Regions from separate parts of the Kitasatospora sp. NPDC001527 genome, predicted to be linked through region 3. Evidence: riboswitches for the same ligand, from Rfam matches in the RefSeq annotation. Region 3 holds a riboswitch; each other region holds the start of a gene.
What was found. Region 3 has a riboswitch for cobalamin ahead of ABT238_RS31390 (FecCD family ABC transporter permease). Riboswitches for the same ligand answer to the same signal wherever they lie in the genome.
Positions count from the first base shown of each region.

Region 1 (4,138 bases), on a different contig from region 3:
GAGCGGGGGTCGAGTTCGGCGGCGCCGGTGGCGACCAGCAGGGTGCGGCGTTCCAGGGCGGCGCCGTAGAAGGAGACCGAGCCGTGGTCGCCGATCACGCAGTCGGCGGCGATCAGGGTGGCCTGCCAGCCCTGGTCCGGCGGGACGAGCCGCAGGCCGCGGCGTTCGGCGGCGGCGAGCAGGGCACGCGGGTCGTGCCGGGCCCAGACGTTGGGGTGCAGGACGACGGCGACGGCGTACTCGTCGGCGGGCAGCTGTTCGACCAGTCGCAGCGGCAGGCCCGGATGGCGGCCCAGCAGCGAGTGCTCGCTCCAGGTGGAGTTGACCACGACGAGCCGGCGGCCGTCGACCGCGCCGAGGGCGGCCCGGTAGCCGTCGCGGGCGGCGAGTGAGGCGAGCATCCGGTCGAAGCACGGGTCGCCGACCTCGCGGGCGCGGGGCAGGGCCTCGGGGCAGGCGGCCCGCAGGCGCTCGAACTGTTCCCGGTGGGAGAGGCCGATGACGGCGGGGAAGACCCGGCCGCGGTGGGTGAGCTCGCGCCGGGAGAGCCCGGCGGAGGTCACCGTGTCGCCGGTGGACTCGGGGACCAGGCGGTTGTAGCCGGCGCCGTGCGGCAGGACGACGAGGGGTGCGCGCAGCCGGTGCATCGAGGCGTGGACGGCGCAGGCGACGGCGAGGTCGAAGGGCCTGCGGACGGCGTCCCGCCAGGGCAGGACGGTCAGGCCGGGCTGGGCGCGGAGGTAGTCGTCGAGGCCGGCGGCGAACGCGGAGCCGGGGTTGACGGTGACGGAGAAGCCGATGCCGTCCAGTTCGCGCAGCAGGGTGAGGACGTCCAGGACGCGGGTCGCCGAGGTGAGGGTGCGGGCCACCGCCAGGACACGGGCCCGGGCGGGCCGGGTGTTCCAGCGGTCGTCGTCGGGCCGGGCCCGGAGCCGGCGGCGGTTCAGCACGTCATGATCGTACGCAACGGGGCCCGGCCGGGCGCGGCGTCCGGACGGACGCCGGACGGGGGGTCAGCCCGCCGCCGCGGCGGGGGCGTCACCGGCGCACTGGTCGAGCAGGGGGCGCAGGGTGGCGTCCACGAGCCGGTAGCGCACGACACGCCCCTCCTTCTCCCCGGCGACCACACCGGCCGTCCGCAGCAGCCGCAGGGCCTGGGAGACGGCGGGGTCGCGCATGCCGGTGGCGACCGCGAGGTCGGTCACGGCGAGCGGGCCGGTGCGGTGCAGGGCGAGCAGGAGGGCGAGCCTGCCGGGGTCGGCGAGCAGGGCGAAGCGGTCGGCCCAGGAGCGGACGTGGGCCGTGTCGCCGATCGCGGCGATGGCCTCGCAGACCCGGTGGCCGTCGATGGTGCGGTGGCCCGCGCGGTCGGCCGGTACGAGATGCATACGGCCCATTCTGGCAGGCGGCGGGCTGTGATCCTGGACACCTGCGCAGGTGCGCAGCCTTGCAAGCGTTGTCCCTGGCCCCTACCGTGTTCCCCGCCGTGGTGCTCGGGAAGACCGGTGACGGACCCTCAGGGGTCCCAGTCCGGAGCGGCCCTCGCCACTGTGATCGGGGGAGAGTGTCCGTACCCACGACGCCACTGGGCGCCTCGCGCGGCTGGGAAGGCGGGTACGGGAGCCCCGTCAGCCAGGAGACCGGCCGCGGCATCTCACGAAGTCTTTCCACGAGGTGCTGGAGCGTGATCCGCAGATGACCCTGCCCGAAACCGCCGCGGCCGCGGCGCCGCCCGCCGCCCTGCCCGCCTTCCGCTGGCGCCGCGAGGACACCCTGCGCACAGCCGGACTGATGGGCGTGATCCTCGCCATGCACGTGGTGGCGTTCGGCACGCTGATCTTCCTGGTCGCACCGGAGAAGTACGAGGTGGGCACCCAGGTCTTCGGGGTGGGCCTGGGCATCACCGCCTACACCCTCGGCATGCGGCACGCCTTCGACGCCGACCACATCGCGGTGATCGACAACACCACCCGCAAGCTGATGGCGGACGGCAAGCGCCCGGTCTCGGTGGGCTTCTGGTTCGCGCTCGGGCACTCCTCGATGGTGGTGCTGATGGCCGCCCTGGTGGCGGGTGGCGCGCAGCTGGCCAACACGCTGATGGACGACGACTCGACCACCCACCAGTGGCTGGGCATGGTCGGCACCTCGGCCTCCGGCGTCTTCCTCTACCTGATCGGCGCGCTGAACCTGGCCGCGCTGTTCGGCATCCTCAGGGTGTTCCGCTCGATGCGGGCCGGGCGGTTCGACGAGGCCGAGCTGGAGGAGCACCTGAACGCCCGCGGCCTGCTGGCCCGGGTGCTGAACCGGGCGACCCGCTCGATCACCCGGCCCGGGCAGATGTTCCCGGTCGGCATGGTGCTGGGCCTGGGCTTCGACACCGCGACCGAGGTCACCCTGATGGTGATGGCCGGCTCGGGCGCGGCCTCCGGCCTCCCCTGGTACGCGATCGTCTGCCTGCCGCTGCTCTTCGCGGCCGGGATGAGCCTGTTCGACACGCTGGACGGCACCTTCATGAACTTCGCCTACCAGTGGGCGTTCTCCAACCCGGTGCGGAAGGTGTACTACAACCTGACCATCACCGGCCTGTCCATCGCGGTCGCCTTCATCATCGGCACCATCGAACTGGTCGGCGTCCTCCACGAGAAGCTGGACCTCACCGACCCGGTGACCGGCTGGATCGCGGACATCTCCCTGGACAACGTCGGCTACGCGATCGTCGGCCTGTTCGTGGTGGTCTGGGCCGCCGCCATCGCCTACTGGCGCCTGGCCGGCGTCGAGAAGAAGTGGGCCCCGAAGCCCGCCGGGGGCGCGGAGTACGCGCCCGCGAGCAAGCTGTAGCGGGGCCCGGCTCGGCGCCGGGGCGGGGCCCGGGTGGGGGCGTTCGGCGGGCGGATCGGGGGGCGGGTTCGTAGGCTCGACGCATGGCTGATGGGTACGCGGGCCGGCGGGAGCGGTTGCGGGAGCACTGTGGTGCGTCCGGGGCCGACGCGGCGCTGATCACCCGGGCGGCGAACGTGCGGTACCTCACCGGGTGCCCGCCGTGCGGGGCGAGCCTGCTGCTGACCCGGGACCGGGCGCTGCTCGCGCTGCCGGACGACCTGCCGCCGGACGACACCGGCGAGCACCTGATCGCCCCCGAGGTCACCCAGCTGCCGGTGGCGGCCGGGGCGGACACCGCGCTGGCCGCGGCCGCCGCCGCGGCCCGGCTGCGGGTGGCCGGGCTCGCGGTGGAGGAGCACGACCTGACGGTCACCCGGCACCGGGCGGTGGCCGGGCTGGCCGAGGGGGTGCGGCTGAGCGACGTGGGCCAGGCGGTGGAGCGGCTGCGGGTGGTCAAGGACGAGCACGAGATCGCCGACCTGCGGATCGCCGCGGAGATCGCCGACCAGGCGCTCGGCGAACTGCTGGAGTCGATCCTGGTCGGCCGCACCGAGCGGCACCTGGCGATGGAGCTGGAGCGCCGGATGATCGACCACGGCGCGGACCGGGCGGCCTTCCCGGTCTCGGTCGGCACCGGCAGCCACTCCGGCCAGCAGGCGCACCAGCCCACCGACCGGCGGGTGGAGGAGGGCGACTTCCTGACCGTGGTGCTCGGCGCGCAGTACCGCGGCTACGGGGTCTCCACCGCCCGCACCTTCGTGATCGGGGCGGCGCCGGCGCCCTGGCAGGTGGAGCTGCACCGGCTGGTGTTCCGCGCGCAGCGGGCCGGGCGGGAGGCGCTCGGGCCGGGGGTCGAGCAGTGCGTGCCCGACCGGGCCGCGCGGGAGATCCTCCGGGCGGCCGGGCACACCGAGGGCTCGCCGCACCCGGTCGGCCACGGCATCGGCCTGGAGATGAGGGAGGCACCGCGCCTCGGTCCCACGGACATGGGTAAACTGGACAGCCGCGTGCCGGTCACCGTCGGCCCGGGGGTCCACCTCCCGGGACGGGGCGGGGTCCGGATCGAGGACACGCTCGTCGTGCGCCCCCTGGAGGAGGGCGGGCCCGAGCTGCTCACCATCACCACCAAGGAGCTCCTCGCCCTGTGACGCAGGTGTGCCACAGGACGCGACCCCTTGGTTCCTTGACAGCTATATCCAGGAGTAAGTGCGCCCGTGGCTTCCACGAACGATCTCAAGAACGGCATGGTCCTCAAGCT
Region 1 is NZ_JBEPAM010000037.1:24,978-29,115, reverse strand. Features, by position in the region: gene ABT238_RS27540 (hypothetical protein) at 1-950, opposite strand, end outside; gene ABT238_RS27535 (ArsR/SmtB family transcription factor) at 1,014-1,388, opposite strand; cobalamin riboswitch at 1,471-1,663, shown strand; gene nicT (Nickel transporter NicT) at 1,696-2,838, shown strand; gene ABT238_RS27525 (M24 family metallopeptidase) at 2,922-4,028, shown strand; gene efp (elongation factor P) at 4,095-4,138, shown strand, end outside.
Region 1: it holds a riboswitch for cobalamin, as region 3 does, so the genes downstream of both, nicT (Nickel transporter NicT) here and ABT238_RS31390 (FecCD family ABC transporter permease) in region 3, are expected to answer to the same signal.

Region 2 (4,138 bases), on a different contig from region 3:
GGGCCCCCTGCGTTCCGTCGTCTCCGGCAGCACCGGCAGCACCGGCCGCTGTGACGAGGACATCCGGCGGGCGCTGCACGCCGCCGCGGCGGAGGACATCATCGACGCGCTCCCCGACGGGCTCGACACCCGCCTGGAGAACCAGGCCCGCAACGTCTCGGGAGGACAGCGCCAGCGGCTGCAGCTGACGCGGGCCCTGCTCGCGGATCCGGCCGTGCTCCTGCTCGTGGAACCGACGTCGGCCCTGGACGCGCACACGGAGGCAACCGTCGCCGCCCGGGTGGCAGCGCACCGGCACGGGCGGACCACCCTCGTCGTCAGCACTTCGCCGCTCGTGCTCGGCCAGGCCGACGAAGTCGCCTACCTCGTGAACGGAAAGGTGCAGGCGACCGGTACGCACGGAGAGCTCCTCGCCGACCAGCCGGGATACGCGGCACTGGTGTTCCGCGGCAGCGCCGGGATCCCCGGCGAAGCCGCCGTGGCACAGCCCCTGGAAGGACAGTCCCGATGAGCAGGTCCGACAGGACGCCCCGCCTGCCGATCGCCGATGCCAGGACGGTTCGCCGGGCCGGCTGGCAGCTGATGAGGGACGACGCGGGCGCCGTCTGCGCGATGCTGCTGCTGACGTGCCTCGCCGCGCTCGCCGGCGCGGCCGGTCCCTGGCTCCTCGGCCGCATCGTGACCAGGGCCGAGTCCGGTGACCTGTCCGTCTCCGCGGTCGACGGACTGGCCGCGGCGGTTCTGGGCTTCTCGGCGGCCCGATTGGTGTTGTCGCGCTACGCGCGAGGTCTCTCCCATCGCTTCGGCGAGCGCGCGCTCGCCAGGCTCCGCGAGGAGGTCGTCGACCACACCCTCTCGCTGCCGGGGCGTGTCGCGGACGAGGTGAGCACCGGTGATCTGGTCACCCGTACCACCCTGGACGTCTCGACCGTCGCGGCCACGCTGCGCAATGCGGCTCCGGACATGTTCATCTCCGGCATCCAGGTCGTGTTCATCTTCGCCGCGGTCTTCCTCCTCGACCCGCTGCTCGGTCTCTGCTCGGTCGTGGGACTGCCGCTCGTGTGGGGGGTGAGCCGCTGGTACCTCGCGCGCTCCCGCGACGCCTACCTCGCCGAGGGAGCGGCCGCCGGCGATGTCTCCGAGATCCTCAACTCCACCGCCCACGGCGCCCGTACCGTCGAGGCCTACGGGCTGGGCGAACTGCGGAACAGCACCCTCGACGAGGCCATCGACACCACCTACCGCGCCGGCATGCGCACCCTCTCCCTGCGGACGGTGCTGTTCCCGGTCACCGAGTTCGCGCACACGCTGCCCATGGCGCTCATCCTGCTCGTGGGCGGGTTCGGCTACCTCAACGGCACGATCTCCCTGGGAGTCGTGGTGGCGGGCAGCCTGTACATGTGGCAGCTGGTCGACCCGCTCAACCAGATGCTCGTCTGGGTCGAACAACTGCAGCGCAGCGGCGCCTCGTTCGCCCGCATCAAGGGTGTCGGGCTGGTGTCGCACACAGCTGACGCTCCCGTGTCGGCCCCTGTGGACGACCTCATCGAGGTCAAGGGCGTGGGGTATTCCTACGTCCCCGGGCACGAGATCCTCAAGGACGTGGACCTGCTGGTCCGTCCCGGTGAACGGCTGGCGGTGGTCGGCCGGTCGGGAGCCGGCAAGTCCACCCTCGGCAAGCTGCTGTCCGGTGCGGACGTCCCTGACGCCGGCCACGTCCTGGTCGGCGGCGTGCCCGTCGCCGACCAGGCCGCGGCGGGCGAACTGGGCAACCGCATCGTCCTCATCACGCAACAGCACCACGTGTTCATGGGCACCCTCCGCGACAACATGACCATGGCCGCCCCCGAAGCCGACGACGAGGCCGTCCTCGCGGCCCTGCGGTCCGTGGAAGCGGACTGGGTGGCCGAACTGCCGGAGGGCCTGGACACCCCGCTGGGCTCGGGCGGAGTCGAACTGGAGGCCGCCCAGGCGCAGCAGCTCACCCTGGCCAGGGTGCATCTGGCGGACCCGCACACCCTGATCCTGGACGAGGCCACGTCACTGCTCGACCCGACGACGGCCCGGCAGGCGGAGCGGGCAGTGGCCGCCGTCCGGTCGGGCCGCACCGTCATCGCCATCGCCCACCGGCTGCAGACCGCACACGACGCCGATCGCATCGCCGTCATGGAGTCCGGCCGCATCGTCGAACTGGGCACCCACGACGAGCTGGTCGGCGCGGGCGGACCGTACTCGGATCTGTGGCGGTCGTGGAACGGCGAAAGGTGAGTCTTCGGCACGGCGTACGTCCCCGGGAGTTCGCGCATCAGTCGCGTGCCCGGGCTATCCGAGCCCGAACTGTCCAAACGACCGTCCCAGGTGCCGGGCGGCACCGACCCGACCGTGCCTGATACCTTGCAATCGCCGTGGTGTTCGGGAAACCGGTCTGAGTCCGGTGCGGCCCTCGCCACTGTTGCCGCGGAGTGCCGCGGCCCTCGCTGACCGGCTTCCCCAGCGGTCAGGGCCACTGGGCGGGCTGGATGAGCCGCCCGGGAAGGTCGGCCTCGGTGTGTCGATGCGGGAGCCAGGAGACCGGCCACGGCGCGACATGTTCCACGAGGGTTTTGGAGAACACGTGCCCAGCGGTCTTCCGCGTCCGTTCCGATCCATGCGTTCCGCACGCCCCGCAGGTCCGGTCCGTGCCGGCCGGGCGGTCGCGGCCGTCCTGTTCGCCGGCGTACTCGGCGCCTGCGCGGGCGCCCCCGCGCCCGTCGCGTCCAGCGCGACGACCGGAAGTGCCGAGCCCGTCCGTGTGGACAACTGCGGGACCACCGTGACCGTCGGCGCGCCGCCCGACCGGCTGGTGACGCTCAACCAGGGTGCCACCGAGGTCGCCCTGGCCCTCGGCCTGCAGTCCCGCATGGCCGGTACCGCCTATCTCGACGATTCCGTCCCGGAGAAGTGGAAGGCGGCCTACGACTCCGTTCCGGTGCTCTCCAAGGAGTACCCGACGAAGGAGAAGCTCCTCGCGGCCCGTCCCGGCTTCCTGTACGCCTCCTACTCCAGCGCGTTCACCGACAAGGTCGCGGGAAGCCGGGAGGAACTGCGCGGCCAGGGGATCCCGTCGTACCTGTCCCCGTTCGGCTGCTCGGACAGGAGCCAGGTGCCGCCGACGACCTGGCAGGCGATGTGGGGCGAACTGAACGACGTCGCCGAGGTCTTCGGTGTCACGGAGCGGGCCACCGCGATCCAGCGGCAGCAGGAGCAGCAGCTGGCCCGGTTCACGGCGACAGCCGCCGGCAAAGGCCTGAAGGTCCTGTGGTTCGACTCGGACACCAAGGCGCCGTACATCGGCGCCGGCCACGGCGGGCCCCAGCTGGTGCTCGACGCCGTCGGCGCCCGCAACGTCTTCGCGGACCTGCCCGGTTCCTGGCAGAACGTGAGCTGGGAGAAGGTCGTCGCCGCGGACCCGGACGCCGTCGTGCTCGCGGACGCCGACTGGGACACGGCCCAGTCCAAGATCGACTACCTGGAGAACGACCCGGTGCTGAGCAGGCTCACCGCCGTGCAGCGCAAGGCTTTCGTGGTGGTGCCGTTCTCGGAGTCGACGCCCGGCGTGCGGCTCGCCGACGGCGCCGCCCGGGTGTCCGAGGGGCTGGGCAAGCTGCGCCCGGGTTCATGACCACCGCAACCCGCCCCGCCGTGCGGCCCGCTGGTCCGGGCCGCGCGGCGGCGGCCCTGGCCGTCGGTGCGGCCCTGCTGCTGACCACGGTGCTCCTCGGTCTGGCCGTGGGCTCGCACCACGAGCCGGTCCGGACGGTGATCGATGTCGTGGCGCGCCGTCTCGGGCTGGGCGACCCGCACGTGACGCTGCTCGACGACCAGATCGTCTGGCAGCTCCGGCTGCCGCGGGTCCTGGGAGCGGCCGCCACCGGCGCCGGCCTCGCGGTCTGCGGTGCGGTGCTGCAGACGCTGACCGGGAACGACCTGGCCGATCCCTTCCTGCTCGGGATCTCGGACGGAGCCGCGGCCGGCGCGGTCACCGTGATCGTGCTCGGCGTCGGCGTGTCCGGCGCCCTGGGCACGGGCGCGGTGGCGACGGCGGCCTTCGCCGGTGCCCTGATCGCCGCCGTCGTCGTCCTGGCCCTGGCCGGCGCGC
Region 2 is NZ_JBEPAM010000012.1:74,234-78,371, reverse strand. Features, by position in the region: gene ABT238_RS15280 (ABC transporter transmembrane domain-containing protein) at 1-511, shown strand, start outside; gene ABT238_RS15275 (ABC transporter ATP-binding protein) at 508-2,268, shown strand; cobalamin riboswitch at 2,390-2,594, shown strand; gene ABT238_RS15270 (ABC transporter substrate-binding protein) at 2,648-3,661, shown strand; gene ABT238_RS15265 (FecCD family ABC transporter permease) at 3,658-4,138, shown strand, end outside.
Region 2: it holds a riboswitch for cobalamin, as region 3 does, so the genes downstream of both, ABT238_RS15270 (ABC transporter substrate-binding protein) here and ABT238_RS31390 (FecCD family ABC transporter permease) in region 3, are expected to answer to the same signal.

Region 3 (4,138 bases):
GCCTGGCCGTGCACCTGACCGAGCTGGGCGCCGACCGGCTCGGCATCTGCCAGGCCGCGCCCTGCCGCAACGCCTACCTGGACACCTCCACCAACCGGTCGCGCCGGTACTGCTCGGACCGCTGCGCGACCCGCGCCAACGTCGCCGCCTACCGCGCCCGCAAGCGCCTGGAGGCCGCGGCCGCGGCCGGCGGCGCGGAAGGTTAGGGCGCGCCCCGCAGTTCCTCCGGGCGGACCCAGACGCCGAGGCGGCGGGCCAGCCCGGGGACCCTGGCGAGCGGCCCGGAGAGCAGCAGCCGCTCCAGCCGGCGGCCGGGCGCCAGCCAGACCGGGCGCGGGCGCAGCCGCAGCAGCACCCGGCCGAGCACCAGCTCGTCCGGCACCGCGCCGTAGCTGCGGCTGTCGCTGTCCACCGGCCGGTTGTCGGAGAGCAGCCACCAGCCCTTGGGGCGCCGCCCGTCGGCGCGCTTGACCACCAGCAGGTTCTGCTGGAACGGGTGGCGGAAGACCACCACCGCGCCGGGCCGGATCCGCGCGCCGTACCGCACCAGGAGCTGGTCACCGTCACGCAGGGTCGGCACCATCGAGTCCCCCGCCACGTCGATCAGCCCGAACGGCGCGCCGCCCGCCGGGGGCCCCTCCTCCGCTTCCGCGCTCCGTGCCACGACTCCTCCTCCCGGACCGCGTCCCACCGCGTCCCGCTGTCGCACACCAGTCTGCCGCACCGGACACCGCCCGCCGATGTCCGGAATCACCCGGTTCCGGCTCCGCCTTTTGCCCTAGGCCCGCCGCCCGACCGAGAAACCGCAGGGCCCGAAGGGTAATCTCGGGCGCGGGAAGACGATCTAAGGAAGGACTCCCATGTTCTCTCGTCTGTTTGCACCGCGCGCCACCGCCCACGCCCACTGCGACCTGCCCTGCGGTGTGTACGACCCGGCCCAGGCCCGCCTTGAGGCCGAGTCCGTGAAGGCCACCCAGGAGAAGTACCAGGCCAACGAGGACGCGCACTTCCGCGCCCGCGCCATCATCATCAAGGAGCAGCGCGCCGAGGCCGTCAAGCACCACATCTCGGTGCTGTGGAGCGACTACTTCAAGGCCCCGCACTTCGAGAAGTACCCGCAGCTGCACCAGCTGATCAACGACACCCTGAAGGCCGCCTCGGCCGCCAAGGCGTCCACCGACCCGGCCACCGGCCAGGCGCTGCTCGACCTCATCGCCGAGGTCGACAAGATCTTCTGGGAGACCAAGCAGGGCTGATCCCCGCTCACTCCATCTTTCGAGCGCCCCCCGTCCGCACGCCGGACGGGGGGCGCTCGTGTGGTCCCGGCCGCAGTGCTCTCACCCGCTCGCCTCCGGGGCGCTCGGGGCGGGGCGGTAAGGGATGCCTGCCCTTGGCGCTTGTTATGCTGCCAGGGCGTCCCGAGGGGGAAGCCGGTGAGAATCCGGCGCTGACCCGCAACGGTAAACGGTGCCCCGCGCCCGTGAGCCCGATCGCCCGAGGACGCCGACCTCCCGACAACTCGCCGTGGACTGCGAGGGGATGGCGCCCCGGCACACCCGCGCCCGGGCGTGCCGCCCCGTGCCGTGCGCGGCCCGAGGCAAGGCGCGCCCACCAGTGAGCAGCACCGCGACCGCACCGGCCACCGCCGCGGCCCCACCGGGCCCGCGCCGAACACCCGCGGTCCCGCTGGCCGCCGCCCTCGCCCTGGCGCTGCTGGTCTCCCTGGTCTGCGCCGTCGCGGTCGGCTCCTCCGGACTCGGCTGGAGCCAGGTCCTGCGGCTGCTGCGCGCCGGACTGACGGGCGGCCGGCTGGAGGCCGACGAGGCCGCCGCCTACGCGATCGTCTGGGAGATCCGGCTGCCGCGCGCCGTCCTGGCCGCGGTGGTCGGCGCCGGACTCGCCGCCACCGGGGTCGCCGTCCAGGCGATGGTCCGCAACGCGCTCGCCGACCCCTTCGTGCTGGGCATCTCCTCCGGTGCCTCGGTCGGCGCCAACGCCGTGCTGATGCTGGGCGCCTTCGCCTCGCTCGGCGTCTGGGCGCTGTCCGCCTCCGCCTTCGCCGCCGCCCTGCTCGCCATGGTGCTGGTCTACCTGACGGCCCGTACCGCCCACGGGCTCACCCCGCTGCGACTGGTGCTCACCGGCACCGCGATGTCCTACGGCTTCTCCGCGCTGACGGCGCTGATGGTCTTCGCCGCCGCCCGCGGCGAGGCCGCCCGCTCCGCGATGATGTGGCTGCTCGGCAGCCTCGGCGGGGCGACCTGGGGCTCGGTGCCGATCGCCGCCGTCACCGTGCTGGCCGGTCTGGCGTACCTGGCCTGCGCCGCCGGGCGGCTGGACGCGCTGGCGATGGGCGACGAGACGGCCGCCTCGCTCGGCGTGGACCCGGACCGGCTGCGCCGCGAGCTGTTCGTGGTCACCGCGGCCGTCACCGGCACCGTGGTCGCGGTCAGCGGGGCGATCGGCTTCGTCGGACTGATGGTCCCGCACCTGGTGCGGATGCTGGTCGGCGCCGGCCACCGCCGGGTGCTGCTGGTCGCGCCGCTCGCCGGAGCGCTGCTGCTGGTCTGGGTGGACATCGTCTCCCGCACCCTGCTGGCGCCCGCCGAGCTGCCGGTCGGCGTGGTCACCGCGGCCCTCGGGGTGCCCTGCTTCCTGCTGCTGATGCGCCGTCGCGGCTACTCCTTCGGAGGTGGCCGGTGACCGCCCTCCCCACCACCGCCCTCCCCACCGCCGCCCTGGACCTCGCCGTCGACGGGGTCTCGGTCGACCTGGCCGGCGTCCGGCTGGTGCACGACGTCACGCTGACCGCCGCCGCCGGCCAGGTGGTCGGCCTGATCGGCCCGAACGGCAGCGGCAAGTCCACCCTGCTGCGCTGCGTCTACCGGGCGCTGCGGCCCGCCGCCGGCGCCGTCCTGCTGGGCGGCGACGAGCTGCACGCGCTCGCCCCGCGCGAGGCCGCCCGCCGGGTGGCGGCGCTGCCGCAGGAGCACTCCGCCGAGTTCGACTTCACGGTGGCCGAGGTGGTCGGCATGGGCCGGCTGCCGCACCGGCGCGGTGCCCTGGCCGGGCCGTCCGCCGGGGACGCGGACCGCTGCGCCGAGGCGCTGCGCCGGGTCGGCGCCGCGCACCTGGCCGCCCGGGGCTTCCTGAGCCTGTCCGGCGGCGAGAAGCAGCGGGTGCTGATCGCCCGCGCACTCGTCCAGGAGCCCCGGGTGCTGGTCCTCGACGAGCCCACCAACCACCTGGACATCGCCCACCAGCTGGAGGTGCTGGCACTCGTCCGGGAGGCCGGGCCGACGGTGCTCACCGCGCTGCACGACCTCAACCTGGCCGCCGGGCACTGCGATCTGCTCTACGTGGTCGCGGACGGCCGGATCGTCGCCTCCGGGCCGCCCGCCGAGGTGCTCGAACCCGGGCTGCTGGCCGAGGTGTTCAGGGTCCGCGCGACGCCCGTGCGGCACCCGGTCACCGGCGCCCTCCAGTTGCTCCTCGACCGCCTGCCGTAGCCCCCCCGTCCCCGTCCTTCCGCTCGCCCCTTCCCCGAGGACCTCCCATGCGTACCAAGGCCGTTGCCGCCGCCGCCCTGCTCGCCCTCGCGCTCACCGGCTGCGGCGCCGAGATCGCCCCGCGCGGCGACGGCGCCGCCACCGCCTCCGCCCACTACCCGGTGACCGTGGAGAACTGCGGCACCAAGGTCACCTTCAAGGAGAAGCCGGCCCGCACGGTGACCAACGACGTCGGCATCACCGAACTGATGTTCGCGCTCGGCCTGGAGGACCGGATGGCCGGCTACGTGATGCCGGACGACAAGGGCCGGGTGGACCGGGTCGCCTGGAAGGACGCCTACCAGCGCGCGACCTGGCTCTCCAAGGACCGGATCACCAAGGAGATCGCGCTGGAGGCCAGGGCCGACCTGGTCTTCGCCGGCTGGCACTACGGCTTCGACGAGGGCGCCGGCTTCACCCCGCAGACGCTGTCCGGCCTGGGCATCGGCTCCTACGTGCTCAGCGAGTCCTGCCGCAGCGGCAAGGGCCCGGAGCGCGGGGTGATGTCCCCGCTCGACGCGCTCTACACCGACCTGGCCAACCTGGGCGAGATCTTCGACGTCCGGGACCGGGCCGACCGGCTGATCGCC
Region 3 is NZ_JBEPAM010000048.1:35,399-39,536, reverse strand. Features, by position in the region: gene ABT238_RS31405 (CGNR zinc finger domain-containing protein) at 1-206, shown strand, start outside; gene sodX (nickel-type superoxide dismutase maturation protease) at 203-583, opposite strand; gene sodN (superoxide dismutase, Ni) at 861-1,256, shown strand; cobalamin riboswitch at 1,381-1,508, shown strand; gene ABT238_RS31390 (FecCD family ABC transporter permease) at 1,615-2,703, shown strand; gene ABT238_RS31385 (ABC transporter ATP-binding protein) at 2,739-3,509, shown strand; gene ABT238_RS31380 (ABC transporter substrate-binding protein) at 3,557-4,138, shown strand, end outside.